3 regions of the Halomonas qinghailakensis genome follow, and region 1 is predicted to be linked to each of the others. Evidence: predicted binding sites of a transcription regulator. Region 1 holds the regulator's gene; each other region holds the start of a gene.

Evidence for each region. The regulator LexA, encoded in region 1, represses DNA repair genes until DNA is damaged. The targets are predictions, from matches to a motif close to TACTGTNTANNTANACAGTA.
Region 2: a site for LexA is predicted at 2,480-2,499, ahead of recN (DNA repair protein RecN). Genes of this name have one in related genera too.
Region 3: a site for LexA is predicted at 3,833-3,852, ahead of M0220_RS04070 (S24 family peptidase). Genes of this name have one in related genera too.

Annotation. Positions count from the first base shown of each region.
Region 1 is NZ_CP096973.1:3,785,654-3,796,591, forward strand. It holds gene M0220_RS17260 (glycerophosphodiester phosphodiesterase family protein) at 1-409, shown strand, start outside; gene ggt (gamma-glutamyltransferase) at 430-2,217, opposite strand; gene ppsA (phosphoenolpyruvate synthase) at 2,372-4,756, opposite strand; gene ppsR (posphoenolpyruvate synthetase regulatory kinase/phosphorylase PpsR) at 5,007-5,840, shown strand; gene M0220_RS17280 (hypoxanthine-guanine phosphoribosyltransferase) at 5,893-6,471, opposite strand; gene nagZ (beta-N-acetylhexosaminidase) at 6,526-7,536, opposite strand; gene M0220_RS17290 (L,D-transpeptidase) at 7,612-8,139, opposite strand; gene M0220_RS17295 (TetR/AcrR family transcriptional regulator) at 8,117-8,794, opposite strand; gene lexA (transcriptional repressor LexA) at 9,122-9,802, shown strand; gene M0220_RS17305 (energy-coupling factor ABC transporter permease) at 9,860-10,531, opposite strand; gene purU (formyltetrahydrofolate deformylase) at 10,550-10,938, opposite strand, start outside.
Region 2 is NZ_CP096973.1:1,330,135-1,341,072, reverse strand. It holds gene M0220_RS06250 (outer membrane protein assembly factor BamE) at 1-113, opposite strand, end outside; gene fur (ferric iron uptake transcriptional regulator) at 186-638, shown strand; gene recN (DNA repair protein RecN) at 760-2,433, opposite strand; gene grpE (nucleotide exchange factor GrpE) at 2,634-3,263, shown strand; gene dnaK (molecular chaperone DnaK) at 3,434-5,368, shown strand; gene dnaJ (molecular chaperone DnaJ) at 5,479-6,633, shown strand; gene M0220_RS06220 (DUF2218 domain-containing protein) at 6,809-7,090, shown strand; gene dapB (4-hydroxy-tetrahydrodipicolinate reductase) at 7,224-8,030, shown strand; gene carA (glutamine-hydrolyzing carbamoyl-phosphate synthase small subunit) at 8,433-9,578, shown strand; gene carB (carbamoyl-phosphate synthase large subunit) at 9,651-10,938, shown strand, end outside.
Region 3 is NZ_CP096973.1:867,363-878,300, forward strand. It holds gene M0220_RS04040 (heme lyase CcmF/NrfE family subunit) at 1-752, opposite strand, end outside; gene ccmE (cytochrome c maturation protein CcmE) at 804-1,313, opposite strand; gene ccmD (heme exporter protein CcmD) at 1,303-1,569, opposite strand; gene M0220_RS04055 (heme ABC transporter permease) at 1,569-2,309, opposite strand; gene ccmB (heme exporter protein CcmB) at 2,324-3,022, opposite strand; gene ccmA (cytochrome c biogenesis heme-transporting ATPase CcmA) at 3,073-3,693, opposite strand; gene M0220_RS04070 (S24 family peptidase) at 4,092-4,349, shown strand; gene M0220_RS04075 (IMPACT family protein) at 4,381-5,004, shown strand; gene M0220_RS04080 (sodium ion-translocating decarboxylase subunit beta) at 5,123-6,445, opposite strand; gene oadA (sodium-extruding oxaloacetate decarboxylase subunit alpha) at 6,458-8,263, opposite strand; gene M0220_RS04090 (OadG family protein) at 8,357-8,614, opposite strand; gene M0220_RS04095 (tRNA dihydrouridine synthase) at 8,742-9,740, shown strand; tRNA gene M0220_RS04100 (tRNA-Arg) at 9,896-9,972, opposite strand; tRNA gene M0220_RS04105 (tRNA-Arg) at 10,041-10,117, opposite strand; tRNA gene M0220_RS04110 (tRNA-Ser) at 10,163-10,255, opposite strand; gene csrA (carbon storage regulator CsrA) at 10,380-10,568, opposite strand; gene M0220_RS04120 (aspartate kinase) at 10,761-10,938, opposite strand, start outside.

The DNA of each region.
Region 1 (10,938 bases):
CAATGCGAATGCGAACTGTGGGTTTCCAAATGTGTTCCTGGAAATGCGGATGGCAACCATGTCGCCCAATATGGTTACCTATTTAAAACAACAAGCCCCTGACTTACGCGTCACTTTACTTGCCCAACTAATACTGGCTGGCACATTGGATCGACGCCAATTTGATGCGCTTGGCCTGCGCCATAACCGCATCACAGCGCAAGAAATACGCTTGGCTGCGCTTTATAATTACGAAATACATGCCTGGACAGTTAATGACCGAACACGCATGTCTACCCTCATAGATCTTGGAGTTGATGCGATCATCACCGACTATCCAGACCGCTTAAGTGAACTAATAGAAGACCGCCGTGCATTAAGCGACGGCGGTCTCATGTTGGTAAAGCTCCGCAACTGGTTACGGCAATAGGTTACCCATCATGATGAGCATTAGTCTCCCATCACAACGCCTTCACGACGCGGGTCGGCGCCCCCGAATAAGCTGCCGTCCTCCAAGCGCATAATGGCTTGCAGTCCGCTAGTAAGCTCACGCTCGTTGACGGCATGCCCACGCTCACGAAGTGCTTCAATCGTCTCCTCAGGAAAGCGCCCCTCCTCAATAAACACATCACCACCCAGAGTGATAGCGTGAGGTAGGTTCAGCGCTTCCTGCGCGTTCAACCCCCAGTCGCGCATAGCCACCAAGGTGCGAGCAGTATAATGAATAATGGCGGCACCGCCTGGTGAGCCCAAGCTTGCCACTAGCTCTCCACTTTCTTGATCAAACACTAGCGTTGGACTCATGCTTGAACGAGGCCGCTTGCCAGGCTCAACACGGTTGGCGACAGGTTCACCGTCTATCTCGGGAACAAACGAAAAATCCGTCAGCTCATTATTCAGCAAATAACCACCCGCCAACCCAGTTCCACCGTCGGCTAAAATACGTGAACCAAATGCTTGCTCGATGGTGGTCGTCATTGCAAGTGCGTTGCCCTCTGCATCCACAATGCTAATGTGGCTGGTACCATACTCAGGCTGCTCAGGTTGGCTTGCAACACTAATCGAAAGCTCGCCAGGATTACCTGGTTTAGCACTCCCACCCATGCTTTGCTCATCAATCAATGCACTTCGGTTAGCTAAATAATCAGGTGCTAGCATGAGCGACCAATCACCACCCGGTGCCTCAACAAAGTCAGGGTCGCCGATATAGCGACCACGGTCAGCGAATGCTAAGCGAGACGCCTCTAAAAACTGGTGTAGCCAACCGCTGCTACTCACACCATCCTCTAACGGCGCTTCCAGTAAAGGCTGCTGTTCTAGCATGCCTAAAATTTGCATCACCGTCAGGTGGCCCGACGAAGGTGGCGGGAAACCGCACACTTCCCACTGCTGCCAAGGCGTGCACAGTGGTTCTCTTTCTAGGGCCGCATAACCACTCATGTCATCTGACGTTAGCGTACCTGGGCGCACAGGGTGTGATTGAACACGCTCAACAAGATCTTCTGCAATATCTCCTTCATAAAGCGCGACGCTACCCTCTTCGGCAATACGGCGCAAAATAGCAGCCAATGCAGGATTTTTAAGCGTTTCACCAACGGCTATCGGCTCCCCGTCACCGGTGTAGTAAAAGTCACTTGCCAGCACATTATCACGCAGAGCGGTGTCATTCGCTAAGCTAGTGTGCAAGCGTTGGCTAACTCCAAAACCTTCTTCTGCAAGCGCAATGGCAGGGGTTAGCAGCTCTTTCCAAGGCAACTGGCCATGCTCTGCGTGCGCCATTTCAAGCATACGTACGGTGCCAGGCACACCAACAGATAAACCGCTCGCCACTGCATCGGCAAATTCAAGTGGCTCACCGTTCTCGATAAATAGCTCACCGGTCACTGCCGCAGGTGCGGTTTCACGGCCATCATAAGCCTGTACATCATGCCCATCGTAATGCATCAAAAAGGCACCACCACCGATACCACTCGACTGAGGTTCAACAAGTGTCAGTACCATTTGCACCGCTACGGCGGCATCAATGGCATTGCCGCCGGCTTTCAGCACCTGATAACCCGCATCGGTTGCCAACGGATTTGCTGCCGCTACCGCAAATGTCGAAACCTCCCAGCCAGACTTCTCTTCAAAACCTGATCCTACTTCAGGAGTAATAGAGGGCACTTCATAACTAAACCCCCAGCTATATAGAGGCACTAACATTAAGCCCGTTAGCGATAACATCCGTTTAGGCAACATGCTTTTCTCTCCTACGACAGCGATTTAGCGCGTATGAACCTCACGAGGTCCCAACATTCTATAACTCAGTCAAAGCGTAGCCTATAAAACGCACTCGCCCGGCACAATGGCCGGGCGAAGATACGAATTAGATTCGTCATGCTGCTAGAACGTATTATTCAATGGTTTCACCTGCCAGCATAAACCAAGTTTCAAGCACTGCATCTGGGTTTAAAGAGACAGAATCAATTCCCTGCTCCATTAACCACTTGGCCAAATCCGGATGATCAGAAGGGCCTTGGCCACAAATACCAACATACTTGCCTTGTGCTTTGCATGCCTTAATGGCCATGGCTAACAGCTTTTTCACTGCTGGATTTCGCTCATCAAACAGGTGCGCAACGATACCTGAGTCACGATCAAGTCCAAGTGTTAGCTGGGTCAAATCGTTAGAGCCAATAGAGAAACCATCAAAGTACTCAAGGAACTCATCAGCCAGTAGCGCATTAGCTGGCAGCTCACACATCATGATAACTTTTAAGCCATCAGGATGAGACTCACCGCCCCGCGGCAAGCCATTAGCAGCCAACAACTCGACTACCTCGCGCGCTTCATCGGTGGTGCGAACAAAGGGCACCATGATTTCAACGTTATCAAAGCCCATTTCTTCACGAACCCGCTTAAGCGCTCGGCACTCAAGCTCAAAACAGGGTCTAAAGGCATCTGAGATATAACGAGAAGCCCCCCTGAAACCAAGCATTGGGTTCTCTTCACCGGGTTCGTAGAGTTTGCCACCAATAAGGTTTTCGTACTCATTTGATTTAAAATCAGAAAGCCTTACGATCACTCGCTGAGGGTGAAAAGCAGCAGCCAGTGTTGAAATACCTTCGACCAGCTTATCAACATAGAAGCTGACTGGATCATCGTAACCGGCGGTGCGTAAATCGATAACTTGCTGAAGATCGGCAGGCAGCGTGTCGTAATCCAACAGCGCTTTAGGATGCACACCAATCATACGGTTGATGATGAATTCCAACCTGGCGAGACCAACCCCCGCATGGGGCAAACCAGCAAAGCCAAAGGCACGATCCGGATTACCCACATTCATCATAATTTTAAAGGGGATCTCAGGCATTGCATCAACACTTGACACCTTACAATCAAATGCCAAAAGCCCTTCATAGACGTGCCCAGTATCACCTTCAGCACAAGACACCGTGACATCCATGCCTTCTTTGAGCTGAGTGGTCGCATCACCACACCCTACCACTGCGGGAATGCCTAATTCTCGGGCAATGATGGCGGCATGACAGGTTCGTCCACCGCGGTTTGTTACAATCGCTGACGCACGCTTCATGATCGGTTCCCAATCGGGATCGGTCATGTCGGTCACCAGAATATCACCCTCTTGAACCTTGTCCATTTCTTCAGGACTTAGCACTGTTTTTACCGTACCACGCCCAATACGCTGACCAATCGCCCGTCCAGTGATCAGTGTGCGTCCTTTCTCACGCAGGTGAAAGCGTTCTAATTTACCGCCTTCCTGTTGAGAAACAACGGTTTCAGGGCGAGCTTGAACGATGTAAAGCTGACCATCGTCGCCATCTAGCGCCCACTCAATATCCATCGGGCGCTGATAGTGCTTTTCAATGGTTATGGCTTGCCGCGCGAGATCCATAATCTGTTCATCGTTAATACAGAACCGACCACGATCTTTGAGTGGCACGTCAACAGTTTCAACCGACTTACCGGCACTGGCGTCTTGGCCGTAGATCATTTTGATCAACTTAGAGCCCAGTGTGCGACGCAGTACCGCAGGGCGGCCCGCTTCAAGCGTGGGCTTGTGCACATAAAACTCGTCAGGATTAACAGCCCCCTGAACAACCGTTTCGCCAAGCCCCCACGAAGCGGTTACAAACACCGCATCGCGGTAACCCGACTCTGTATCCAAAGTAAACATGACCCCGGAGGCACCGGTCTCGGAACGAACCATTTTCTGTACACCCGCCGACAGCGCCACATTTTCATGGGCATAGCCGCGGTGAACGCGATAGGAGATCGCACGGTCATTAAACAGCGAGGCGAACACTTCGTGCACCGCTTGCTTAATATTGTTAAAGCCTTCGATGTTTAGGAACGTTTCCTGCTGCCCTGCAAAAGATGCATCGGGCAAGTCTTCTGCTGTTGCCGAGCTGCGTACGGCAACTTTCAAGCTAGGATGTTTGGCTTGAAGCTGCTCATAGGCATCACGTAGCGCGTTTTCAAATGCAGGGGGAAGTGGGGTATCAATAACCCATTGGCGGATGGTTTTTCCAGCCTCGGCCAACGCTTTAACGTCATCGACATCAAGGCGAGCAAGGGTGGCATTGATACGATCATTTAACCCTTCGTGAGAGAGAAATTCACGATAGGCATGAGCCGTCGTGGCAAAACCACCTGGCACTGTCACACCGACACCCGACAAATTCGATATCATTTCGCCAAGCGAAGCGTTTTTACCACCCACGCGTTCGACGTCTGCCATACCTAGCTGATCGAACCATAGAATGTACTCTTCCACGCAACCCCCTCGCTTTTAGACTGCTTCGCGACCCGGTAGGCCGACTCTTATAGACAATGCCACCCTAGCATTGCCATACAGCATTCGCCATTGGTCTAATAGCGAACGGAGTGGAGGTTTTTTACAACAAAACGCTATAAATAGCTTTTTATGTAGTGGGCACGAAAAGCACGCAGAATTAAGCACCAAATATTGTGCTAATCCGCGGTGCAACCCACAATAGGCGTTCTATTTACTGGTGGACTTGGTTATGAAGCGTACAGCTTTTTTTATTTCAGATGGCACTGGCATTACTGCGGAAAGCCTTGGGCGTAGCCTCTTGGCCCAATTTAGTGATGTTGAAATTAATATGTTAACCAAGCCTTACATCGACACGTTAGAAAAGGCACAGGCATTAGCAGAAATAATCGAGTCTACTGCTAACCGCGATGGTCACCGTCCTATTATTATTGACACCATCGTAGATCAGGACATTCGCAATGTTATTCGGCAAGCCTCTGGATTTAAGGTAGATATTTTCTCTACCTTTCTAGAGCCGCTCGAACAAGAATTAGAAACGCACTCTTCCTATAGTGTTGGCAGGACGCACTCAATTGGTAGCGATGATGTCTATATGGATCGCATCCATTCAGTACACTTTGCACTAGATAATGATGACGGTGCTCGCACCCATCAATACGATAAAGCCGATATTATTTTGGTCGGCGTCTCTCGTTGCGGTAAAACGCCCACGTCTCTTTATTTAGCGCTTCAGTTTGGCATACGAGCAGCTAACTACCCATTGACTGAAGATGACCTGGATGAAGATGGCAGCTTGAAGCTACCTAAAGTGCTAGCACCGCATCGCCATAAATTATTTGGCCTGACAATTGATGCCCGCAGACTAGCAGCGATTCGCAATGAGCGGCGCCCAAATAGCCGTTACAGCTCAATGGATCAATGTTTACAAGAAGTTGGTCAAGCAGAATCGCTTTACCGTTCGATGCATATCCCGTTTATCGATACAACGCGCTTCTCGGTAGAAGAGATTTCAACGCGTATGATTGCCGAAACAGGCTTAACGAGGCGTTTTTCACCTCGCTAAGCCTAAAAAAGTGCCAATGTAATGCACTGGGCTTATTAAGATCTCAACTTAACTACATGCCCTTAGGAGCAAATATCCCAGGGGCGTTACGCCAGTAGCCTTTGTAGTCCATGCCAAAGCCGAAAACGTAACGATCGGCGACTTCAAGGCTACAGTAATCGGCTTTTAAGCCAGGTACTGCTTTACGGTCGTGCTGTTTGTCTACTAGTACAGCCGTGGTAACGCTTGCCGCTTGGGCTTCCTCGCAATAGGCGAGTATGGCCGCCAATGTTGACCCTTCATCAAGAATGTCATCGACGATGACGACGTGACGCCCTGCCATGGGGATTTCTGGTGAAACGCGCCAGAAAAGCTCGCCACCACGCAATTCGTTGCGGTACCGCGTTGCATGTAAATAGTCTACTTCCAGCGGAAAACCAAGTCGTGTTAACAGATGTCCTGTGGTAATTAAACCACCATTCATAACGCAGTAAAAAACCGGCAGTTTATCCCCTAGATCTTTGCTAATCGCTTCAGCCATTCGATCCAGCGCACGCTCTACCTGCTCTTGGGAAATTAAGCAGTCAGCGTTATCCATCAGCTCACGCATTGAGTCAAGCGACTCAAGCGCCTCTTTATCCAATTTAGACATTGGGTTACTCCAGGAAGAGATTAACAATTAAATGATGTTAGAAAGGGTAGGTAACTAAGTAGCCAACGCCTCTAATTTAGCGTGGGTGCGGCGCCAACGACCTAATGCAGTTAATGCATCTAAATCTGGTCGGGCCCGTCCATAGCGTAGCTTGGTGGGTCGTTTACTTTGCATTCCTTGACATGATTCAACAATTTCTAACGCAGCTGAGCGATCATTACAGACCAGCAACATATCGCAGCCTGCGGCTAGCGCAGCGCTAGCGCGCGCCTTTGGATCACCAGCCTCATGGGCACCTGCCATGCTTAAATCATCGGAAAAAATACAGCCCTTAAATCCTAGGGACTCTCTTAACATACCCAGCCAATTAGGCGAAAAACCAGCCGGACGGGAATCAAATGCGCTGTAAATAACATGGGCAGGCATGACGCCATCAAGCTGTGCCGCCAGCTGACTAAACGGGACAAGGTCATGCTGTTTAATCACTGACAGGGGGCGATCATCTACCGGTAGCGCTACATGAGAGTCAGCGGCAACACCACCGTGACCAGGAAAGTGTTTCCCTACCGCAGCCATACCTGCTTCATGCAAGCCATTAATAAAACTCTGCCCCAAAAGCGCGACATGGGCAGGGTCAGTGCTGAAGCTGCGATTCCCAATAACAGTGGATATGCCACTTTCAACATCTAAGACAGGCGCAAAACTAATATCAAGACCACAAGCAGCCATTTCCATACCCAGTAGCCAGCCAGTATCTTTAGCTAACGTGAGTCCTGTCGTTGGATCATCAACAAATTGTTCACCAATACGCGACATAGCAGGAAGATGAGTAACACCTTCTTTGATACGTTGAACCCGGCCACCTTCTTGATCAATGCCAAGCAAAAGCTCGCTGCGGACGCGACGAATATCACTGCAAAGCTTTCGGACCTGGTAAGCATTTTCGACATTTCTAGCAAATAGAATGACACCACCCACTGCAGGGTCCATCAAAAGATGTTTTTCAGCTTGCGTTAATCGTGGCCCTTCTAGGTCGAGCATGACCGGGCCTAAAGAGTGAGTCATTGTGATGGATCCAACAAAAGGGTGACTGATTTTAGTTGATCAGCATCGTGTGTCAAAAAATCAGTAATGAATCGACTAGGCTTGACCATCATGAAGCCAGACAGGTGTACCAGGTCGGGCGTGCTTAAATAGAAAAAGCAGATCACTATTACGCAGCCGGATGCAGCCATGTGACGCAGCGATACCCATTGGTTGGTCGGGTGGCGTGCCATGCAAATAGATATAGCGACGCTGAGAGTCAACACTACCGCCTCGGTTAAGCCCCCGTTCTAAACCACAAAGCCACAAAATACGCGTTAATATCCAATCACGATGAGGAAATTTCTCCGCGAGTGCTGCCGAAAATACCTCTCCCGTCCATCGACGCCCACGAAAAACCGCATTGTCAGGTAGATCGTCACCAACTGACGCACGGATATAGTGCCACCCACGAGGCGTTTGACCACTTCCCTCCTGCTGCCCGACGCCTTTTTCACCCGTTGATACAGCGCACGTATATTGCGGCGTGCGCCCTATCCAATAGCACAATTGCTGCTGCTGGATATTGATTTCTATCCACCCTTCATCCAATGGCGGCAGTTCAGCTAGCGTGGGTGTTCGCATAATGTCCTTCGTCAGCGGCAGGTGGCAGCGGCGCATTCATAGCGGCAACCACCACTGGGCGTAAGCGTCTCACTAAATCCCTTACCGTTACTTGCTCATTATAATCCTTGGCAGCAATGTCTCGCAGTGCATCTAGCCCAGACAGCGTAAAGATCACGGTACCAAGCATAAAATGCAGCCGCCAGAAACGTTCAGCATCAGGCAAATCAGGCGTTGCTTGACGCACAAGTTCTGTAAAACGGGTAAAGACATCGCCATACTGCTGCTGAATGTAACGTCGCAAATGACCCTGTGCCTGACTATACGCCAACCCTAAGAGACGCATAAAGACCTTCAGACTATTACGCTCAGCAGGTACCGTCAGCACCGTGCTCGCCATTGTTTCCAACAATACTTCAAGGGGTATTACATCACCGTGATAGTGCGCTTCAAGCTCATCAAGCGCAGTATGAAAGCGCTCAGAAAACGGATCTAAATAACGTGCAAACACCGCTTGGATAAGTGCTTTCTTAGAGCCAAAGTGGTAGTTAACAGCAGCCAAATTGACCCGCGCTTTGCTGGTAATATTGCGCAGCGACGTTTCAGCAAACCCGCGCTCAGCAAATAGTACCTCTGCAGTATCAAGGATACGCGTTACCGTATCAGATTGCGCCATAGCGCCCTCCAGAAAACGAGTGTTTAAAACATCGTTAAATACTATGCCATAACGTAAGTTGGCTCAATCACTTATCGTTGGCTTTTTGTTCAACGCTAACAGACGCTTTAAGCGCATATTCAAACGCCTGCCGAACACTACAATTGATACGCTACTGAGATAACACCACGCTCATTCGTATAGATCTCCTTACCAATAAGAGGCCACCGATAGCGCCACTGTAGGGCGCTCTACCATGTACTGGACAGAGCAACATACTGTATACTTAACCACATACTGTTTAAGCCGACAGGTAGTTACTGTCTTGTCCAATTTTTGGAGGTTGTTATGTCACGCCCACTTACCGCGCGCCAGCAACATGTTTTTGATTTTATTGTTAAAACAATGGGTGAATTTGGCTATCCACCTACCCGAGCGGAAATTGCAAAAGCACTGGGATTCCGCTCACCTAACGCGGCCGAAGAGCATCTGAGAGCACTTGAGCGCAAAGGTGCCATTCGCATTATTCGCAATACCTCGCGAGGGATACGCTTACCTAATCAAGAACCCCAAGAGATAAGCGATGTTCCTGCCACAACACTCCCTGCGCAGGCAGAGCCACTACCACATAACGGCCTGCCCGTTATTGGAGAAGTTGCCGCAGGAAGCCCAATTTTAGCGGCTGAACATATTGATCGTTATTGTCCGCTACCGGCTGAATATTTCACCCCTAAAGCAGACTACCTACTTAGGGTGCGTGGTTTATCCATGAAAGATATCGGCATATTAGAAGGTGATCTGCTTGCTGTGCATCGGACTGATCGCGTTCGTGATGGCCAGATTGTGGTAGCAAGGCTGGAAGATGAAGTGACCGTTAAGCGTTTTAAACGTCAAGGGCATACAGTGACGTTGATGGCAGAAAATAGTGATTTCGCACCAATTGAAATTGATCTGCGTACGCAGCAGCTAGATATTGAAGGGGTCGGTGTCGGTGTCATCCGTGGCGGCAACGGCCAAGCGCTTGGATAAGAAAGTGTAAATAATGCTGAGGCAATCGATAGAGGATGCCTCAGCATTACTGGAGTATCATTGAGAATCTATATAGCGGTGGTCATTAAAGGTCGCTACCCAACCCGGGTGGTACACCAGCAAAATGCTCAACAGCATGCCAGTAATGAAGGCTTCCGAGGGCATGAGTAGTGGTAGAAAGCGCGCATACTCTTGAGCTAAATAAATCGCCTCGGGATCAGTACCTGCAACGACTATTAACAATACCGCTGATAAACCGCCACCCAATGTCGCTAGCGCAGCGCCAAAGAAGCCACATGCAAATAGAAACACCATTAGGTTATCCGGCAACCGTCGATCAACTAAACGCCATACCAGCCCGGTAATAACTGCAGGGACAATACCGGTTACCAACACGTTGGCCCCAAGTAATGCCCACTCGTTGCGGCCAATAGCGCACATCGCAACGTTAATCAGTATATTGCTAATTAGCGCAAGCGGCATTTTGAAGACCAGCGTCATTAAGACGGTAAATACTAAGTGTAACGTTAGCCAGTCGACCGCTTGAGCACGCAGCTGCCACATCAACACCACCGTTACCGTTGCTGCTAGCCAGCGGTGCTGAAGTGCCACATCGTCAAACAGAGCCTGCCATGGTCGAAGCCACAGCATCCATACAAGCATGCTAAGCGATAGCAACCAAGTCAATATCAACGCCCAGGGGGCTAAAACACTCTGCGCAAACGACATGGCAGTCCCTATTCGTAATTAACTAAAAACCACCGTTTTATTACCATGGATGAGCACTCGATCTTCTAAGTGCCACCGCAAACCGCGAGCCAACACGGCTTTTTCAACATCGCGCCCAAAACGCACTAGATCTGTTGGCGTATGACAGTGACTTACCCGATGAATATCCTGCTCAATAATCGGCCCAGCATCCAACTCTTCGGTAACATAGTGACAGGTGGCCCCAATCAGCTTAACTCCTCGCTGATAAGCTTGATGATAGGGCTTAGCACCGGCAAAAGAGGGTAAAAAACTGTGGTGAATATTAATCACTCGACCTGCGTATCGTGAGCAGAGAGAAGGCGGCAAAATCTGCATATAACGCGCCAGCACCACACAGTCAGCCCGGGCACTATCAATCTGCGCTT
Region 2 (10,938 bases), 1.3 Mb from region 1:
TGGGTCACCAAGTTGCCTTGGGGGATGTCACGCTTGTATACGCCAACGTAACTGCAGCCACTAACAACGGTTAGGGCAACGGAAAGAGTAATGATACGAGTCAATTTTTGCATTTGAGCCTGTTCTTCACTATCGTGGTTTCGGTCGATCATACCCGACCTAACCTGTTACTGCGAAGAGCAACCATGGCCGATCAGAACCATGAACTGCGCAAAGCCGGGCTGAAAGTGACCCTGCCGCGCGTCAAGATCCTGCAGATTCTCGAAAATGCTTCGGGTCAACACCACCTTAGCGCAGAAGAAGTGTATAAAACACTGATTGATGCGGGCGAGGATGTTGGCTTGGCTACCGTGTACCGCGTGCTGACTCAGTTTGAATCAGCGGGCTTGGTGATCCGTCATAATTTTGATGGTGGCCATGCGGTGTTCGAGATGACTCAAGAAGACCACCACGACCATATGGTGTGTTTAGAGAGCGGTGAAATCATTGAGTTTGTCGATGAAATCATCGAGCGTCGTCAGCAAGAGATTGCTGAAGAGCACGGCTACGAACTTGTGGACCATGCACTGGTGCTTTATGTACGCCCCCGTGGGTCGGACGTAACGCGACAGGACAGTGGCCCTACAAATAGGAAATAGTCGTGTTAAATAAAGCGCCCTCAGGGTGCGAGTGATATTTCATTCGCGCCCTGGGGGCGTTTTTATGCTTGGTCGCTTTATTTTTACGCCTAGCGTTTAAAACCTAGCGTTTAAAAAAAGCTTAATGCGGTGGTCGCTGGCTAGCGTGTAGCATTTCTCTAGCGTGAGCGAGTGTTTGGTCCGAGAGAGTTACGCCACCCAACATGCGGGCGAGTTCACTAACCCGTCCACGCTCGTCCAGTAGGGCCATCTGGGTCAGCGTACTATCCCGATTGGCGCGTTTTTCGATATGTAGGTGTTGATGCGCCTGTGCGGCTACCTGAGGCAGGTGTGTGACTGTCATTACTTGACCGTTTTCGCCGAGCTTGCGTAGCAGTTGCCCCACAATTTCGGCCGTTGCTCCTGAGATACCCACGTCTACTTCATCGAATACTAGACTGGGAATGGTGGAGTGCGAGGCGGCAACAACTTGTATGGCAAGGCTGATACGCGATAGCTCACCGCCCGAAGCAACTTTAGTGAGCGGTCTAGCAGGCTGGCCGGGGTTAGCGCTGATCAGGAACTGAACGTGATCGAGGCCTTCTGGCGTTGGTGTTTCACGCGGAGTGACTGCTACCTCAAAACGTGCTTTACCCATGGCCAGGAAAGCCAGCTGCTGCTGCACTTCTTTGCTTAAGCACGCAGCGGCTTTTTGACGCACTTCGCTCATCTGCTTAGCATCTTTACGGTAGCGCTCGCGGCACTCGGCGACGTGGTTACTTAGTGATTCTAAGTCGTCGTCACTGGCTTCCAACTGAGCAACTTCTTGGCTGAGCCTGGTGTGCAGTGCGCAAATCTCTTCTGGGGCCACGTGGTGCTTGCGCGCAATGCGATGAACGTCGCCCAGACGCTCTTCTACCCAAGCTAAGCGCTCTGGGTCTAGCTCGGTAGTGCTGGCAAGACGATTAAGTTCGCTGGAAGCTTCTTCTACTTGAATGCGCGCATCGCTAAGCATCGCCAAGGTGTTGGCCAGCGTGCCTTTATCACTGCCGGGTAGCGCGCTTAAATGGGCATAAGCTTGGTTTAACAGCGACAGAGCACCGCCTTCGTCGCTCGCGCAGCAGTCGGCGGCAAACTGGGTTTCACGTAGTGTCTCTTCCGCATGGGCAAGGGTATGCTGTTCTTCTTCGAGTGTTTGTAGCTCACCTTCTGCCAATCCAAGTTGATCGAGCTCTTCTACTTGGTAGCGTAACAACTGGCGTTTTGCTTCAACTTCGCTGCCTTCTTCGCTGAGTTTTTTTAATCGACGACGGGCGCTGCGCCATTCGCGGAACGTTTCAGCCAGCAGCTGGCTTTGCTCACGCAGCCCTGCATAATCATCTAGCAGAGCAAGGTGGGTTTCTTCACGCATAAGTGCCTGATGGGCATGCTGCCCGTGGATTTGGATCAGCTGCTCGCCCAGCGATTTTAGATCAGCGATGGTGGCGGGGTGGCCATTGATCCACGCTTTGGAGCGACCACTGGCCGTCACTACGCGGCGCAATAAGCACTCGTCAGCAGGCAGCTCACGAGCAGTCAACCACTCGGTGGCAGCGGGCAGGTGCTGAATATCAAAACGAGCGGAAAGGTCGGTGCGTTCACGTCCGTGGCGCACGCTGCCGGCGTCGGCACGCTCACCTAAACATAGGCCAAGGGCGCCGAGTAAAATTGATTTGCCTGCCCCGGTTTCCCCGGTGATCGCCGTCATGCCGCGGGTTAGGTCGAGTTCAAGGCGGTCGACAATAGCGTAATCTTGGATTGCTAGCTGCGTAAGCATAAGGCCTCCTGAGGCGTGCGGCACAGAAGCTGGATACTTATCCAATAATTGTTGTTTTATACAGTAGTCTATAACTCACTTCAATGCCCCTCTTGAGATGGCTTTTATGGCCCCCATATAGCGTTCATACGTGGTTAATACTCGTTACTTAACCGAGGTGGCCGTTAATGCCACCGCTGCATATTTTTCAGGAGCTAGGCATGGCAAAAGAACCGCAAACCCCATTAGAAGATGAGCTGGCCCGCCAAGAGCAAGAGGCAGAAGTCACCGAGCAAGCGGCTGAAGAGCGCCTGATTGAAGGTGAGCTGGAAGGGTTAATCGAGGAAGACGCGGCGCTAGAGGGCGACGTAGGAAACCCAGAAGCCGATATGCTAGCCGCTCAGGTGGAAGAGCTTGAGCAGAGCTTGGCGGAAGCTAAAGACCAAGCGCTACGTGCCGCTGCTGAAGCTCAAAACGTGCGTCGCCGGGCTGAGCAAGAAGCTGAAAAAGCGCGCAAATTTGCTTTAGAGAAATTTGTTAAAGAGCTATTGCCCGTTGTTGATAGTCTGGAAAAAGCCCTAGAGAGCATGGAAGACGGAGCCTCTGACGTTCATCGTGAGGGCGTTTCCATGACCCTTAAAATGCAGTTAGGCGTATTGAATAAATTTGGCGTGGAAAGCGTTGAGCCTCAGGGTGAGCCCTTTGACCCGCAGGTTCACGAAGCGATGGCGATGGTGCCGAATCCCGAGCTTGAACCCAATACCGTCATGGAAGTGATGCAGAAGGGTTATTTGCTTAACGGTCGCCTAGTTCGCCCAGCGATGGTGGTAGTCAGCCAAAAAGCCAATTAATCATTGGTTGACACAAAGCAAAAAAAAGCCCCTTGAAATGCTGCAAGCGGCCCCCAAATAAAGGGCAACCCGCGGGAAAACCCGCAGACGCTTTAAGTTTCAAAAAGCAGATTTTTTGACATCAGCTTTCAAACATCAGTTTTGTAACAACCGAATTCGAGGTTTTTGCTATGGGACGCATTATTGGTATCGATCTGGGCACCACCAACTCTTGTGTGGCAGTGCTCGATGGTGACAGCGCTAAAGTAATTGAAAATGCCGAAGGTGGCCGCACTACGCCTTCCATTATTGCCTACACCGACGATGGTGAGACGCTGGTAGGCCAGGCAGCAAAACGTCAGGCCGTCACCAATCCTGAAAACACTCTTTACGCGATTAAGCGCCTGATTGGCCGTCGCTTTAAAGATGATGTCGTACAAAAAGACATCAAAATGGTGCCTTACAAAATCACCGAAGCTGATAACGGTGATGCTTGGGTTGAAGTAAAAGGTAAAAAAATGGCACCGCCGCAGGTAAGCGCGGAAGTGCTGAAGAAAATGAAGAAAACCGCCGAAGACTATCTCGGTGAAGCAGTAACTGAAGCGGTTATTACCGTACCTGCGTACTTTAACGACAGCCAGCGTCAGGCAACTAAAGATGCGGGCCGTATTGCCGGTCTTGATGTTAAGCGCATCATTAACGAGCCGACTGCTGCCGCATTAGCCTACGGTATGGACAAATCCCGTGGTGATAAAACCATCGCGGTATACGACCTGGGTGGCGGTACTTTCGATATTTCTATTATCGAAGTGGCAGACGTTGACGGCGAAACCCAGTTTGAAGTGTTGGCCACCAACGGCGACACCTTCCTGGGCGGTGAAGATTTCGACTTGGCGCTGATCAACTATTTAGTTGACCAGTTCAAAGCGGATAGCGGTATGGACCTGTCTGGCGACAACTTGGCTATGCAGCGTCTGAAAGAAGCGGCCGAGAAAGCCAAAATTGAGCTTTCTAGTGCACAGCAGACAGATGTTAATCTGCCGTATATCACCGCTGACAATACTGGTCCGAAACACCTTAACGTGAAGGTGACACGTGCCAAGTTGGAGTCATTGGTTGAAGATCTGGTACAGCGCTCGCTCGACCCGTGCAAAATGGCGCTGAAAGATGCTGGTTTGTCTGCATCTGAAATCGACGAAGTGATTCTGGTCGGTGGCCAGACGCGCATGCCGATGGTGCAGAAGAAAGCCGCTGATTTCTTCGGCAAAGAAGCGCGTAAAGACGTTAACCCTGATGAAGCGGTTGCTGTTGGTGCGGCGATTCAGGGCGGTGTACTTGGCGGCGACGTAAAAGACGTACTGCTGCTAGATGTGACGCCGCTAACCCTAGGTATTGAAACCCTAGGCGGCGTAATGACACCGTTGATCGACAAAAACACCACCATCCCCACGAAGAAGACACAAACCTTCTCTACGGCGGATGATAACCAAACGGCAGTAACGATTCACGTCGTGCAGGGTGAGCGTAAGCAAGTTGCGCAGAATAAGTCGCTGGGTCGTTTTGACCTTGCAGACATTCCGCCAGCACCGCGTGGTGTGCCGCAGATTGAAGTGGCTTTTGATCTGGATGCCAACGGCATTCTGAACGTATCAGCCAAAGACAAGGCGACTAATAAAGAGCAGTCGATTGTCATTAAAGCGTCCAGCGGTCTCACGGATGAAGAGATCGAGCAAATGGTACGCGATGCGGAAGCACACGCGGACGAAGATAAGAAGTTCGAAGCGCTAGTGCAGCTGCGTAACCAAGCAGATGGCATGATTCACGCCACTCGCAAAACCGTGCAAGAAGCGGGCGATAAAGCGACTGATGACGAGAAACAAGCCATCGAGAGCGCAATTAGCGAGCTGGAAGAAGCAGTGAAGACTGACGATCAGGACAACATCCAGCAGAAACTGGATGCACTGACCGAAGTGTCTGGTAAGTTAGCGCAGAAAATGTACGCCGAGCAGGCTGAAGCTGCTCAACAGGCGGACGGCGAAAGTGCTGAAAATACTAGCACTAAGCCAGAGGATGACGTGGTTGACGCTGAGTATGAAGAAGTCAACGACGACAAGAAGAAGCAGTAAATCACCTCTATCTGCTAAGGAATGCGGTGACGCGGGAGACAACTCCCGCGTTGCTGTTTCCGCAGCAGACGCCTAATTAAGTGCGTAGCTAACCAGGAGGCGTAGGACCCATGTCCAAACGCGATTATTACGAAGTCCTGGGTGTCGAAAAAGGGGCCGATCAGAAAGAGATCAAAAAGGCCTACCGCCGCTTGGCGCAAAAATTCCACCCTGATCGAAACCCGGACGATAACACGTCAGCGGAAAAATTCCGCGAAGTGTCAGAAGCATACGAAGTCTTAAGCGATGGCGAAAAGCGCGCGGCATATGACCAGTTTGGTCACGCCGGTGTAGACGGCCAAGGCGGTGGCTTTGGCGGTGGCGGGTTCGGTGGTGGTGGCGCTGGCGATTTCAGCGACATCTTTGGCGATGTGTTTGGCGATATCTTTGGTGGCGGTGGTGGCCGTCGTCGTGGCCCTAACGCCCCCGCTCGTGGTAGCGACCTTCGCTACAACCTAGAGCTTGATCTGGAAAACGCAGTTTCTGGCACAACTGTTGATATCCGTGTGCCACGTCATATTGAGTGTGATCGCTGCGATGGTGAAGGTGCCGAGCCAGGTTCTAGCAAAGAAACTTGCCCCACGTGCCATGGCCATGGCCAAGTGCGTATGCAGCAAGGCTTTTTTGCGGTTCAGCAAACCTGCCCGACCTGTCACGGTAGTGGCCAGCACATTAAAGTGCCATGCCACAAATGTAACGGCGAAGGCCGTGTACGGGAAACGCGCACGCTATCGGTGAAGATTCCGCCGGGTGTCGATACCGGTGATCGCATTCGCCTGAACGGCGAAGGTGAGAGTGGCATTAACGGTGGCCCGCCTGGTGATCTGTACGTTCAGGTCGCTATTAAGCCGCACCACATCTTCCAGCGCGATGGCAAACACTTACAGTGTGACGTGCCGATCAACTTTGTTGATGCTGCATTAGGTGGTGAGCTTGAAGTACCTACGCTAGATGGCCGTGTGAAGCTGAAGATTCCGCCGGAAACCCAAACCGGTAAACTCTTCAGGTTACGTGGTAAAGGCGTGAAGCCGGTACGCGGCGGCGCAGCGGGTGACTTGCTGTGCAAGGTGGTATTGGAAACGCCGGTTAATCTCAACGACGAGCAGAAAGATTTGCTTCGTCAGCTGCAAGAGAGCTTTGATGGTAGCAATAGTCACAGCCATTCGCCGAAGAAGACCGGCTTCTTCGACAGCGTGAAGAAGTTTTTTGAAGATATGAAGCCGTAACGGCAATTCACTTCACGGCAGCTCAACGCCCCATCACCTTCGTGTGCTGGGGCGTTTTTATTGCCGGTTGGTTGGGGAAGGGTAGCGCAAATAATTCTTTTTCTGTGCTTTGCGGTTTCTATTGAGAGGATTACGCTAGTGAGAACTTATTCGTAAACTTTATGGAGAGCATACGATGCCGTTATCCCGTGCCGAAATCATCACCTCTTCTGGCGAGCGCTTGATTAACCGTTTGTGCAAACATTGGGCGCATAAGCTTGAGGTTGAGCATGGAGAACAGGAAGCCAAAATCACCTTTGCCAATGGTACTTGCTTAATGCATGCCGAGCCGGATCGCCTGATTGTTTCTCTTGAGACGCTGGAAGAGAACCACTTAGACCAGTTAGAGGGCGTGGTGGAGAGTCATCTTGTTCGTATGGCCAATGATGAACCGCTGGAAATCGTTTGGGAGAACTAATTCGTTCAAAGTAGCGGTGCGTTCCCTTAAGCGCCGCATCATTAAGAGGGGTCTGTTATAATCTTGACCCCTTTTAACCCGTGGCTTTCTTATATCAAGCTGGGTGCTGAACGACGCACGCGCAGGAGTTTCCATGACCCGAATTGCCATTGTAGGCGTAGCAGGCCGTATGGGCCGTACCTTAGTAAATGCGGTAGAACAGCAGGCGGATACCTCGCTAGCAGGTGGCATCGTTGAGCCAGGTAGTTCCTTGGCAGGTGCGGACATCGGTGAGCTGGCGGGCGTTGGCAAACGCGGCGTAGTGGCGGTAGATTCTCTCGCCGCAATCGTAGATGACTTCGACGTGCTGATCGATTTCACTGCGCCGCAGGTCACCTTGGCAAATTTGGCGTTCTGCGCTGAACACGGCAAGCGCATTGTGATTGGCACTACCGGGATGAGCGATGACGAGCTAGCCGAGCTGGATAGCTACCGTGATAAAGTTGCCATGGTATTTGCACCCAACATGAGCGTAGGCGTTAATCTAACCCTTAAGCTGCTCGAAACAGCGGCTAAAGCTCTTGGTGATGAAGGCTACGATATTGAAGTGATCGAAGCTCACCACCGTCATAAAGTGGATGCGCCTTCCGGCACCGCGATTAAGATGGGTGAAGTGGTCGCAGAGAGCATTGGCCGCACGCTAAAAGAGCATGGTGTTTTTGAACGGGTAGGGCAGTGTGGCCCGCGCACCGACAAAGAGATTGGCTTTGCCACTGTACGTGCTGGCGACATCGTTGGTGAGCATACGGTGATGTTTGCGACAGAAGGTGAGCGTATCGAGATTACCCATAAAGCCTCTAGTCGTATGACCTTTGCCAAAGGCGCGGTACGTGCCGCCCGTTGGGTCGCCGACAAAGCGCATGGCCGTTACGATATGCAGGATGTATTGGAGCTAAGCTAAGGTATTGTCAGAGCGACCCCAGGTGCTAGCGTGACAATAAAGGGCTAGCCTAAAGTCGGTAAATCCTGTAACATTCCAAAAATTTTGGCCCAGTGGCTGCAAAAAGCAGCAACAAATCTGCATTGAACACACGCCAATAGGCGTTGAAGATGTACATGTAGAGAAAGCACCGCGCTTGTTGCACTGGCCTTCGGTTAGAAAAAATAGTCAGCTAAATGCTGCGCCATGGCTAAACGCCACGGAAGAGAACAACAAGCGGGATGAAACCGATTTTTTACTATCGGCTTCGTCCCGCTTTTTTACGACCCGACGTTTGCACGCAAACGCCGACAAACCGGATCGCCGAGCCTGCGCCCACAGGCTCCCACCAGCATGGGAGAACTTGTCTTGAATAACCCCGCATTGAGCAAACCCGCGATATTGGCCCTGGAAGATGGCAGTGTGTTTCATGGCATAGCCATTGGCGCGGAGGGCGTCACAAGCGGTGAGGTGGTGTTCAATACAGCCATGACCGGCTACCAGGAAATCCTCACTGACCCCTCTTATACCCGCCAAATCGTCACGTTGACCTATCCCCATATCGGCAATACCGGCATTAATTCTGAAGATGTGGAATCGGCATCGATTGCCGCAGCGGGCCTGGTGATTCGTGATTTACCTCTGCTAGCCAGCAGCTTCCGTTCAGAGCAAAGCCTTTCCGATTATCTGAAAAGCCAAAATGTGCTGGGCATTGCGGATATCGATACCCGCCGCTTAACGCGTATTCTGCGCGATAAAGGCGCGCAAAACGGCGCGATTCTGGCGGGTGCAGAAGCAGAGGGCGATGATGCGGTAGAGCGGGCGCTAGCGGCAGCGAAGGCATTTCCTGGGTTGAAGGGCATGGATCTGGCCAAAGAAGTCTCGTGCAAAGAGGCTTACGAATGGACACAAGGCGAGTGGACCCTGGGCGAGGGTTACGCAGATACGACGCAAGGCGAGCGCCCTTATCACGTGGTGGCGTTTGATTACGGCGTGAAATTTAACATTCTACGCATGCTGGCCGCGCGTGGCTGCCGGTTGACGGTTGTGCCAGCACAAACGCCTGCTGCTGACGTACTGGCAATGAATCCGGATGGTGTCTTTCTGGCTAACGGCCCGGGTGACCCCGAGCCTTGTGACTACGCTATCAAAGCGATTCAGGAAGTATTGGAAACCAACACGCCGGTATTTGGTATCTGCCTTGGTCACCAGTTGCTGGCGCTGGCCTCGGGTGCCAAAACCGTGAAGATGGGCCACGGCCACCACGGCGCCAACCATCCGGTGCAAGACCTAGACACCGGCACGGTTATGATTACCAGCCAAAACCACGGCTTTGCCGCCGATGAAGCGACTCTGCCAGCCAACGTGCGCGCTACGCACCGTTCGCTGTTTGATGGCACGCTGCAAGGGATTGAGCGCACTGACCGCCCGGCGTTTAGCTTCCAGGGTCACCCGGAAGCCAGCCCCGGCCCGCGCGATGTGGCGCCGCTATTTGATCGCTTTATTGCCATGATGCAGGCGCGCCGCTAACGCTGCCTTTGATAGCAGCCATGTAACGCCGTTTTTTTGTCGCTCATCGTCACCTATTTTGCGGGAACCGTTATGCCTAAGCGTACCGATATCAACAGCATTCTTATCATTGGCGCTGGCCCGATTGTCATCGGCCAGGCCTGCGAGTTTGACTACTCCGGCGCCCAAGCGTGTAAAGCGCTGCGTGAAGAGGGGTTCCGAGTTATTTTGGTTAACTCCAACCCAGCCACCATCATGACCGACCCGGCTATGGCCGATGCAACCTACATCGAGCCAATTACCTGGCAAGCGGTGGAAAAGATCATTGAGGTCGAGCGCCCTGATGCGATTTTACCCACCATGGGTGGCCAAACAGCGCTCAACTGTGCGCTTGACCTGGAAAAGCATGGCGTACTGGAAAAGTACAGCGTCGAGATGATCGGTGCCAACGCCGATGCGATTAACATGGCTGAAGACCGCGATCTGTTCGATCAAGCCATGAAGCGTATTGGTTTGGAGTGTCCGAAAGCGAAAGTGGCGCACACCATGGACGAGGCCTGGGAAATTCAGGCGGAGCTCGGCTTCCCGACCATTATTCGTCCTTCTTACACCATGGGCGGCTCCGGCGGCGGTGTGGCGTATAACAAAGAAGAGTTCGAAGAGATCTGTACTCGCGGTTTCGAGCTTTCCAACAACCACGAGCTATTGATTGATGAGTCGCTGCTGGGTTGGAAAGAGTACGAGATGGAAGTGGTGCGGGATAAGAATGACAACTGCATCATTGTCTGTGCGATTGAAAACTTCGACCCGATGGGCGTTCACACCGGTGACTCGATTACCGTCGCGCCAGCGCAAACGCTGACTGACAAAGAGTACCAAATCATGCGTGACGCCAGCCTTGCGGTACTGCGCGAGATTGGTGTGGAAACCGGTGGCTCCAACGTACAGTTTGGTATGGATCCGAAAACCGGCCGTCTGGTGGTTATCGAGATGAACCCGCGGGTATCGCGCTCGTCGGCGCTGGCCTCTAAGGCCACGGGTTTCCCGATTGCCAAAATTGCCGCGAAACTGGCGGTGGGTTACACCTTGGACGAGCTGCAAAACGATATTACCGGTGGTCGCACGCCTGCATCGTTTGAACCATCAATCGATTATGTCGTCACTAAGATTCCGCGCTTTACTTTCGAGAAATTCCCCCAGGCAAACGACCGTCTGACCACCCAGATGAAGTCAGTGGGTGAAGTGATGGCAATTGGTCGTACCTTCCAAGAGTCGCTGCAGAAAGCGCTGCGCGGGCTTGAGACCGGTAACGATGGCCTTGATCCGATCATCACAGATTTCACGCCAGACAACATGGCGATCATTCAGGGCGAGCTGCAGG
Region 3 (10,938 bases), 880 kb from region 1:
TTTTCAACTGGATCCCAGAACCACCAGCCGCCCCAGCCAAGCTCGTAATAAGCCCACCAACTACCTAGCGCAATGCCTACAGTAAGAAATGCCCAAGCAACATTGGTCCAGGGGCGTGCCCAGCGGGTCCAGGCAGCGTCTAAACGCCCACCTAGCAGCGCGGCAATCGCAAAGGCAAATACCACCGAGAATCCTACATACCCCATATAGAGCATAGGAGGATGCACCACCAAACCGAAGTCCTGCAGCAGCGGATTAAGATCTGCCCCGTCTTGAGGCATATTCGGTAATAGCCGTTCGAAGGGATTGGAGGTCATTAAGATAAACAGCAGGAAGCCAACGCAAACCATCCCCATGATGCCTTGAACTCGCGCCACCATATCGCGGGGCAAATCGCCAGAAAATATCGACGCAGCATACCCCCAACCAGCCAGCATTAAGCTCCATAGCAACACCGACCCCTCATGGTTACCCCACACGGCACTGAACTTGTAATACCAAGGCAACAGCGAATTTGAATTATTGGCAACATTCGCCACGCTGAAATCATCCAGCATGTAACTAGCGGTTAAACATAAATAAGCAATAGCAACGAAGAAGAACTGCCCTGTTGCCATAGGTTTACCATAAGCCATCCATAACGGGCGGCGAGTGGCTGCACCTGCAAGCGGCATCACCGCCTGAACCACTGCCATTAATAGGGCAATGACTAAAGCAAAGTGGCCAATTTCAGGAATCATTTTGATGAACATAAGCGCTCCGAATTCGCATTGGGCATCAGCGTATTATGCTGGCGTTAGCCATTAATAGTCGCTTGCTTGGGGGGTGCCTTGCTGCTCTAGACGCTTACCCACTTCGGCCGCTTTTGCCTGGAAATCCGACGGGGAGTAGCCAGCCTCTTCCAGCGCTTGCGCTACTTCGGGGGGCATATAGTTTTCATCATGGCGGGCTAAGACTTTATCGGCGTATAGACGTCCATCTGCCTGGAGTTCACCCACCACGACCACGCCCTGCCCCTCGCGGAAAAGATCAGGCAAAATACCGCTGTAATAAACCTCTAAGTCATCGACGTAATCAGTCACGGTAAACTCGACATCCAGACTTTCCGAATCGCGAGAAACAGACCCTTCTTTCACCATGCCTCCCGCTCGAATCTGACGCTCCATGGGAGCATCACCTTGGGCGATTTGTACTGGGCTAAAAAATAAATTGATATTTGAGCGCAGCGCATAAAGCGTTAGACCCACGGCAATCGCGGTTAATGATACTAACCCTAAAATAACAAACAGCTTTTGTTTACGTTTAGGCGTCATTGTGGACGTCCCCTTGAGCAGAGTTAACTGGTACTTGCGCAGGCTGGGAGTGAGTGTCGGTGTTTCCTTGCTCAGCCTTAAGATGGGCGTTTTCGCGCCGTACACGGCGTTTTACCCCTTTTAAGAGTTGGCTACGCTCTTGGCGCGCATGCCAAACTATCACCAGCATTAACAACGCAGTAATGCCCCAGGCGGACCACACATAAGGCCCGTGGCCGCCCATGGCAAAAAATTCATTGAGTGAGGAAAAAGCCATTATTTCACCTCCTCTACTAACGCTTGCACCCAGCGCTTATTGGTCTCTCTACGCAGTATTTCGTTACGGGTACGCATGAGGGTCAACGCAATAAAAAAGCAATAGAAACCCAGTACCATGATGAGCAAGGGTGCCCACATTTCCATAGGCATTGCTGAGCGTCCGGTAATCGTGAACGTTGCTGGCTGGTGCAGGGTGTACCACCAGTCAACTGAATATTTAATAATCGGAATATTAATCACCCCGACCATTGCCAATACTGAAGCTGCCCGTGAACCGCTATCTCGACTGTTAAAAGCACCGCGAAGTGCGATCACCCCTAAATACAAAAACAGTAAAATTAGCATGGATGTTAAGCGGGCATCCCACATCCACCATGTGCCCCAAGTCGGCACTCCCCACACAGCACCTGAAAAAAGTGACACAAATGTCATCGCTGCCCCCAAGGGCGCCATGACGGTAGCGGCCATATCGGCTACTTTGATTTTCCAGACCATGAACACCAGCCCAGAGATTGCCATTGAGACAAAAATAGACTGGGCTAAGAACGCGGCTGGAACGTGCACATAAATAATCCGAAAGCTATTACCCTGCTGGTAATCTGCGGGAGCGAATACTAACCCCCAAACGGTTCCCACCACCAACAGGAGCAACGCTGCTGCCCAGAACCAGGGCTGAAGCTTGGCGCTAATCGAGTAGAACCACTTGGGTGATCTCAGTTTATTAATAAAGGCCCACATGGTGTTTTCGTCCTTTAACCGTTGATACTGATGCGTAGCGAGGCGGCAATAGCCCAAGGTGCTAGCATTAACGAAATCGCTAAAAGTGCGCCTAAAATAGCAAGATGGGCCGCTAGACCATCACCTACAATAGCGGCCTGTACAGCACCTGCGCCAAAAATAAGCACCGGAATATAAAGCGGCAGTACCAGCAGTGATAGCAGCACGCCGCCCCTAGCCAATCCCACCGTCAGTGCCGCGCCAATCGCACCAATCAAGCTGAGGCTTGCGGTACCCAATGCAAGCGATAGCGCCAAAACCACGTAGCTACCCGCAGGAAGGGCCAACATAATGCCTAAAACTGGTGCCATCAGTGCGAGAGGCAAACCGGTCAGCAACCAATGAACGGCAACTTTTGCAAGACTAAGGGCCGCTAGTGGCTGAGGGGCTAACAGTAGCTGCTCTAAACTGCCGTCGTCGTAATCGCTTCTGAACAGACTATCCAGAGACAGCAGGGCTGCCAGCAGCGCCGCCACCCACAGCAATCCAGGTGCTATTTCTGCCAATAGCTGAGGATCAGGTGAAATACCGATCGGAAACAGCGTAATCACTAACGCAAAGAACACCAACGGATTAAGCACTTCACCACGGCGGCGAAGTAAAAGTGTTAAGTCACGCTTAAAGGTAGCTCTAATAGCCACCATTAGACCGCCGGCTGGTGCATGCATCGTCATATCTGGGATGCCTGTCGTAGCGTGTAAGCTGGACAACACTGTCTCCTTTTTTATCCCAGTTGAATGCGTCTAAGCACGGATGATGCGGTTAACTCATGATGCGTCGTCACTAATACACAGCCTCCCGCCTGGGCGTGGGCAACCAGCTGAGCTTCAAGAGCTGCCACTCCATGGCGATCAATTGCTGTAAAAGGTTCATCTAGCACCCAGAGCGCACGCTTCGTTAGCGTTAATCTTGCCAACGCGACACGCCGTTGTTGCCCGGCAGATAACTGTCCGGCTGGCACATCTTCAAAACCAGCTAACCCAACGTCAGCTAATGCTTTTTCGCGCTGAGTCTCACTGCCATTATCGCCACTAAGCGCCTGGTACCAGGCCAAGTTTTCTAGCGGAGAAAGGCCCGCTTTTACGCCCGGTGCGTGTCCTAAATAGAGTAGATTGGCGAGAAAATGTTCACGCACCTCGCGCATTGAAGCGCCATTCCAATAAATCTCGCCATGGTAGTCGCTTAACTGGCCTGAAAGAATTTTCAATAATGTGGTTTTACCGCTCCCATTCGGGCCTTCGATACGAACAATTTCACCACTTTTAATATCAAGATCTAGCCCCTCAAAAAGCCAGCGATCATCACGCTCACAGGCTAGCTGTCGGGCTTGCAGGCAGAGGCTCAAGGATATCTCCAAGCACAGTAATTTTGGGTCGAACTCTACACGGAAAGACCACTTCTCGCCAGTCAGTCTCTGCGGCCTGGGGTCGCAGCGCATCACCAATAGCGCTTACTTAAAAACAGTAGATAATGCAGACCACTAGCACTGTATGCAAAAACAGGCGTATACTCTAACCACTGTATGGAAAAACACCATTCAAACAAACAGCCATCTGCTCAGTTATACGCTTAGGGAGCGGGCGCTGCATTGGAGAGAACAGCATGACGATGTCAATGCCAACACCCTCGAACACAACTCAACCATCGCTGTTTCAAAAAACGGCAAACGCGCCTAGCCAACCTTTTCCCACTCCCCGCACTACACGACGCAATACGTATGCACTTCGCGTGCAGGGCAACAGAATGCATAGCTATAATCTTTTTGATGGTGATATCGTTATTATTCGTTGTCATCAGCAAGGAAGCCACCAAGAAACCGCCATCGCGATAATTAATCAACAAGAAATTGTCTTAAAACAACTTTCTATTAGTCGCCTTGGCGTTCATTTATGGCCTGCAGATACGACTATTCCTGATGTCTTTCTACGTAACGGTGACATTCAAGCGCTAGGGATGGTGATGGGCGTGGAACGTCACACCAACCAATCTCAGCACCACTGATTCTTCGCCGCTATCTCCATAGGAGTAACGTTTGCGTTATCGGATCCCAGATTTAGCAGCCGGAACATGGCATACCGCCGAGATTGAAGTTGAAAAAAGTCGCTTTCTCACTTGGCTATGTCATGCACCCAATACGGCTGATTTTCATGCATTGCTGCAGGAGGCAAGAACTGCTCATCCCAATGCAAGTCATCACTGTACTGCCTTTATTGCCGGCCCTCCTGGCGAACAAACGCATATAGGTTTCTCTGATGATGGCGAGCCTGGTGGTACTGCGGGCAGGCCCATGTTTCAAGCCTTACAGGGTAGCCATATAGGCGAAATAGGCTGCGTCGTTATCCGCTATTTTGGCGGCACTAAATTAGGGACTGGCGGGCTTGCAAGGGCTTACGCACAGTCGGTTAACGCAGGGATTGAAACGTTACCCACACGCGAAGTTGTCGAACGAGATAATTATCAGCTCCGCATTAGTTTTGCTCACGAGGCAGTAGCGCGCGCCTGGTGTGACGAGCAAAAAGTTCCCGTTCAACAAGCAGAGTACGATAGCGTTGGTGTATGCCTCACGATTGGCTGGCCAAGGGATGAGATCCTCAATCTCGCAACGCTTGAAAACCGACTTAAAACTGCTCTCGATATTCAAAAAGTAACGCTTTAATAAAGCCCTTGATATACCCGACAAAAAAACGCGGCTTACGCGAGCAATTGCTCGGTAAGCCGCGTTTTAGTCACTAACCATCACGTAACAATAGCTGCGTAATGCCTGTTAGCGGGTCTTAGCCTAAATATTTAATCATCACACCCGCCGCGACAGCAGAACCGATAACACCTGCCACATTAGGCCCCATGGCGTGCATTAGCAGGAAGTTGTGTGGGTTAGACTCCAACCCAACCTTATTAGCCACTCGCGCAGCCATCGGAACTGCGGAGACACCCGCGGCACCAATCAGCGGGTTAATCGGCATTTTGCTAACTAGGTTCATTAGCTTCGCCATCAACACGCCTGCGGCGGTACCAATGCCAAATGCAACAATACCGAGGCCTAAGATCCCTAACGTTTCAAACGTTAAAAAGCTTTCGGCCATCAGCTTCGAGCCTACCGACAGCCCTAGGATAATGGTCACAATGTTGATCAGTGCGTTTTGTGCTGTATCCGATAAACGCTCAACCACACCACATTCGCGCATCAAATTACCAAAGCAGAACATCCCTAACAGTGGCGCTGCATCCGGCAAAAAGAGTGCGACCAAGATTAACAGCATCAGCGGGAAAACGATCTTTTCCAGCTTAGATACCGGACGCAGCTGCGTCATGGTGATTTGCCGCTCTTTCTGGGTGGTCAACAGGCGCATAATTGGCGGCTGAATCAGTGGCACAAGAGCCATGTAGGCATAGGCGGCTACGGCAATAGCGCCAAGCAGCTCAGGGGCTAACACACTCGACACGTAAATAGACGTTGGGCCATCTGCACCACCGATGATGCCAATTGCCGCCGCTTGATTCAGCGAGAAGTCCATCACTCCGATCGACGACAGTGCCACCGCACCAAACAATGTGGCAAAAATACCAAACTGAGCAGCCGCCCCCAAAAAGAGCGTACGCGGATTGGCTAATAATGGCCCAAAGTCGGTCATTGCCCCTACGCCCATAAAGATAATCAGCGGGGCAATGCCAGAGGCAATGGCTACGTTATAGAAGCTGTAAAGCATGCCATCGCCATAACCAACATTCATGGCGATATCTTTTGCTGCACGCAACTGATCCGGAGCGGCAGCATCGTGGGCAATTGTTTTCAGCGATTCCCGCCAGGCTTCCACACTGCTCAATGGATCAAGAGTGGCGCCTAACACAGAGGCCATTTGTTGCAGCACTGCTGGCTTAGCCACCTCAATCGCCTGATCGAGCGCTGAAATTGCCAAGCCAGCCTCAGGAATATTGGCAAGAATGCCACCAAACCCAATTGGCACCAGTAGCAGCGGTTCAAACTTCTTATAAATAGCCAAATAGAGCAGACCAAGCCCCACGAAAATCATAACGGCTTGGCCAAACTCAAGGTTATAAAGCCCTGAGCCTTCCCATAAGGTGATTAACTTATCCATTGCCGAATGCCCTTAAAGCTCGATCAGCGAATCACCGACGGCGACACTGTCACCCTCGCTGACGTTAACTTTCGATACGGTACCGGCACTGCTGGCGCGCACTTCGGTTTCCATTTTCATGGCTTCCAAAATAATCACCACATCGCCTTCCGCCACTTGGTCACCAGGACGCACGTTGACTTTGAAGATATTGCCAGCGAGCGGTGCATCGATGCTTTCGCCACTTGCCACAGGCTCTGCTTCTTTAGAGGGCGTAGCGACTTGCTCTTGGACATCGCCTATTTCGCCACCCTCAGACACCTCTACAACGAACGCTTTGCCATTAAGCTTAACGGTGTAGGTTTCCGGCCCACTCGACACTACTGGCGTTTTGCTTTCGGCTTTTGCTGGCACATTAGCGCTTTTCGATTCAGCTGCCTGAGGAACAGGCTCGAAAGCATCAGGGTTGTCACGATTCTTAAGGAATTTCAGACCAATTTGTGGGAACAATGCGTACGTCAATACGTCGTCTATTTCCTGCTCGCCGCTAGCAATACGAATGCTGTCTGCACTGGCCTTCTCCTTAAGCTCAGCAGCTAGTCGATCCATTTCTGGCGACAAGTTATCTGCAGGACGGCAGGTGATCGGCTCGCCGCCTTCAAGCACACGTTTTTGCAGCTCAGCATTAAACGGCGCGGGCGCGGAGCCATACTCACCTTTTAATAGTGCCTGCACTTCTTTGGAGATCGACTTGTAACGCTCGCCCATCATCACATTCATTACCGCTTGGGTACCGACAATCTGTGAAGTTGGCGTTACCAGCGGGATAAATCCAAGGTCTTCACGCACACGGGGAATTTCACTCAATACATCATCAAGCTTATCGCCAGCGCCCTGCTCCTTAAGCTGGCCTTCCATGTTGGTAAGCATGCCGCCTGGCACCTGGGCAATCAGAATGCGAGAGTCGATACCGCGCAGCGAGCCCTCGAATGCTGCGTACTTTTTGCGCACTTCGCGGAAATAGCTGGCGATGTCTTCCAATAATTCCAAGTCAAGCCCGGTATCGCGATCAGTATCTTTAAGCATGGCGACCACAGACTCTGTCGGGCTGTGGCCATATGTCATGGACATAGAAGAGATAGCCGTATCGACGTTATCAATACCTGCTTCTACTGCCTTCAAAATGGTCGACGTGGATAGGCCAGTGGTAGCGTGACAGTGCAAATGCACAGGAATCGACAGTTCTTTTTTCAAACGCGTTACAAGATCATAGGCAACGTACGGCGTTAATAGCCCCGCCATATCCTTGATAGCCAGTGAATCTGCGCCCATTGCAGCAATGGTTTTAGCGAGCTCTACCCAGCTATCCAGGGTATGTACCGGGCTAACCGTATAGGAGATAGTGCCTTGTGCATGTCCACCTACTTGGCGAACCGCTTTAATAGCACGCTCAAGATTGCGCGGGTCATTCATCGCGTCAAACACGCGGAACACATCAACCCCGTTAGTCTTGGCGCGCTCTACAAATTTATCAACCACGTCATCAGCATAGTGGCGATAGCCCAATAAGTTTTGGCCGCGCAACAACATTGCTTGAGGGGTATTCGGCATAGCTTCTTTTAATGCCCGAATACGTTCCCAAGGGTCTTCACCCAAATAGCGAATGCATGAATCAAACGTTGCTCCACCCCAGGTCTCTAATGACCAGTAGCCAACGTTGTCGAGTTTTTCGGCAATCGGCAGCATGTCATCAAGACGCAAACGAGTAGCAAACAGCGATTGGTGGGCATCGCGAAGGACAACATCAGTGATTCCCAGAGGACGTTTGGTTTCATTCATGGTCGTGGCTCACAGTTTTTACGTTATGGATTTGTAGTAAATTTAACAAAATAATAGTTAGCTAAGCGGTAGGATAGCTACAAAAGTTGGGGCTTATTTACGGCGTGAAGAACGATAACGATGCACCGCAGCACTAATCACTGCCATCACTTCATCATTCTGACCATTCTGTGCAGAAGATTTTACGCTACCTCTACCGCTTGGTGCCGCAACAGGAGCAGGCTGAAAACGGCCAATCAGTTTTGACATCAGCGTAACGCTAATTACCAAAACCGTAAGAAAAACAAAAACAAACCCCATCCCTAACCCCATAAGAGCTAGCCCTTCTTGGAGCAATTCTGACTCTTGCATACCGCATTCCCCTTGTTTCAAATGCTTATCGGCACACCAATGGCCTCTAAAGGCGCTTGGCGCAGTGAGGCTAATACACTAACCTGCCACATCCAAGATAGATTGCAATCGCGCCATAGTGGAAGTCATGGTTGTTAATTTACTACATAAAGGCAAGATAGGCCTAGCGCCTATGGAAGGCGTCATCGACGCCCTAACGCGTGATCTGCTGACTCAACAGTCAGGTTTTGATTGGGCAGTGACTGAATTTGTCCGGGTGGTTGATGCACGCCTCCCTCCCCGCGTGTTTTATAAACACTGCCCAGAACTGACAGCAGACCGCGTCGCAACACCTAGCGGCGTTCCCGTGCATTTACAGCTTTTAGGGTCTGACCCCGCAGCGCTTGCCAGCAATGCGCAGCAAGCGCTATCGCTGGGAGCCATTAGCGTTGACTTAAACTTTGGCTGCCCTGCCAAATTGGTCAACCGCCATGATGGTGGTGCCTCACTGCTACGCCGGCCAGAGCGCGTCTATGCCGCCGTTAAGGCAGTGGCCGAAGCACTAGACGGCGCCATCCCAGTCACGGCTAAAATTCGCCTTGGCTTTTCTGATCGACGCTTAGCAGTGGCCTGTGCCCAAGCGACAGAAGCTGGCGGTGCTGCGCAGCTAGTTGTGCATGGCCGTACGCGTGACGAAGGCTATCGTCCACCCGCGCACTGGGAGTGGATTGGCAACGTTCGCCGCCATGTATCGATTCCTGTCGTTGCAAATGGCGATATCTGGACGCTGGAAGACTACTGGAAGGCTCGTACATTATCTGGCTGCCAAGACGTCATGCTTGGCCGTAGCGCGCTTTCAGACCCATGGCTTGCTGCTCGGATACGCCACTGGCAACGCACCGGTGAGCGCCTACCCGACACTACCTGGGCCATGCGCGCCAGCGTACTAAGGCAATACGCCAACTTACAGCGGCAGCACTTACCAGAGCGCGTGGTGGTTTCATTAGTCAAACAATGGCTGGCACAAATGCGCCAAGGCAATACTGAAGCTAATCAGCACTTTCAACGCTTAAAGCGTCTTACGGAACTTGATACGCTACTCAATAGCCTAGTTCTCGACACACCTCTCTGCTGCGAGCCCGCATAAATCCTGCACTGCGCGCCCAGCGCATAAAAAAAAGCGCCCTACCGCTGCTTGTGTGCGGGGGCGCTTTAAACGATCACAAGACCCAAGCACGAGCCACTAAGGTCAGGCTAGAAACAAGAAAACCCGCTTTCTATTGAAAGCGGGTTTTTCGAATCTGGCGCGCCCGGGAGGATTCGAACCTCCGACCCCCTGATTCGTAGTCAGGTACTCTATCCAGCTGAGCTACGGGCGCTTAACAGTTTTTAACTTCACACAATGTGAGCAAAAACATAGTAACATCAATAACTTCGGTGTGCAAGTTGGCGCGCCCGGGAGGATTCGAACCTCCGACCCCCTGATTCGTAGTCAGGTACTCTATCCAGCTGAGCTACGGGCGCTTATCCAAATTGATACTGCTATCTATTGATGTTGCTATATGCAGTTGGCGGAGAGAGAGGGATTCGAACCCTCGATAGGGCTATAAACCCTATACTCCCTTAGCAGGGGAGCGCCTTCAGCCACTCGGCCACCTCTCCTCAACGGCACGGCGCGAATATTACCGATTTTAATGACTGCTGTCCAGCCCTATGCCGATTTTTTTCGCACCGCCCCGCAACTACCGCTTAAACGCCCTGTAATGGGCGTGACACAGACGGCCACTTATTCCGATTCGCTTTCGCTATTGCGCTCACGCTGAATGCGCTGATAGATCTCTTCGCGATGAACCGAAACATCTTTTGGTGCATTAACACCAATACGGACTTGATTACCTTTCACACCTAACACTGTGACGGTGATCTCATCACCGATCATAAGCGTTTCGCCAACACGGCGGGTTAGGATGAGCATGGCTGATCTCCTTCTCAGACGTTTTATACAACGGGATGTGTCCGCTTAAAGCGACACCACACTATTATGCGGCATGGTGTCGCCGCCACCAATGGCTCAAGCCCCTATGACACCTTAACCTCCCGTTGAAAGAAAGCTCACCACCACACGGCAGTAAGTACTCTTCAGCGTAGAAGGTTTGATGCTTAATTGTTATTCAGATTCGATATCAGACTTATCCAAACCGAATGCTTTGTGTAAGGCGTTAACTGCTAGCTCCATATGCTTTTCATCAATAACGACGGAAATTTTAATTTCCGACGTAGAAACCATACGAATATTGACGTTCTCATCGGCCAGCACGCGGAACATTTTAGAGGCAACACCGGCA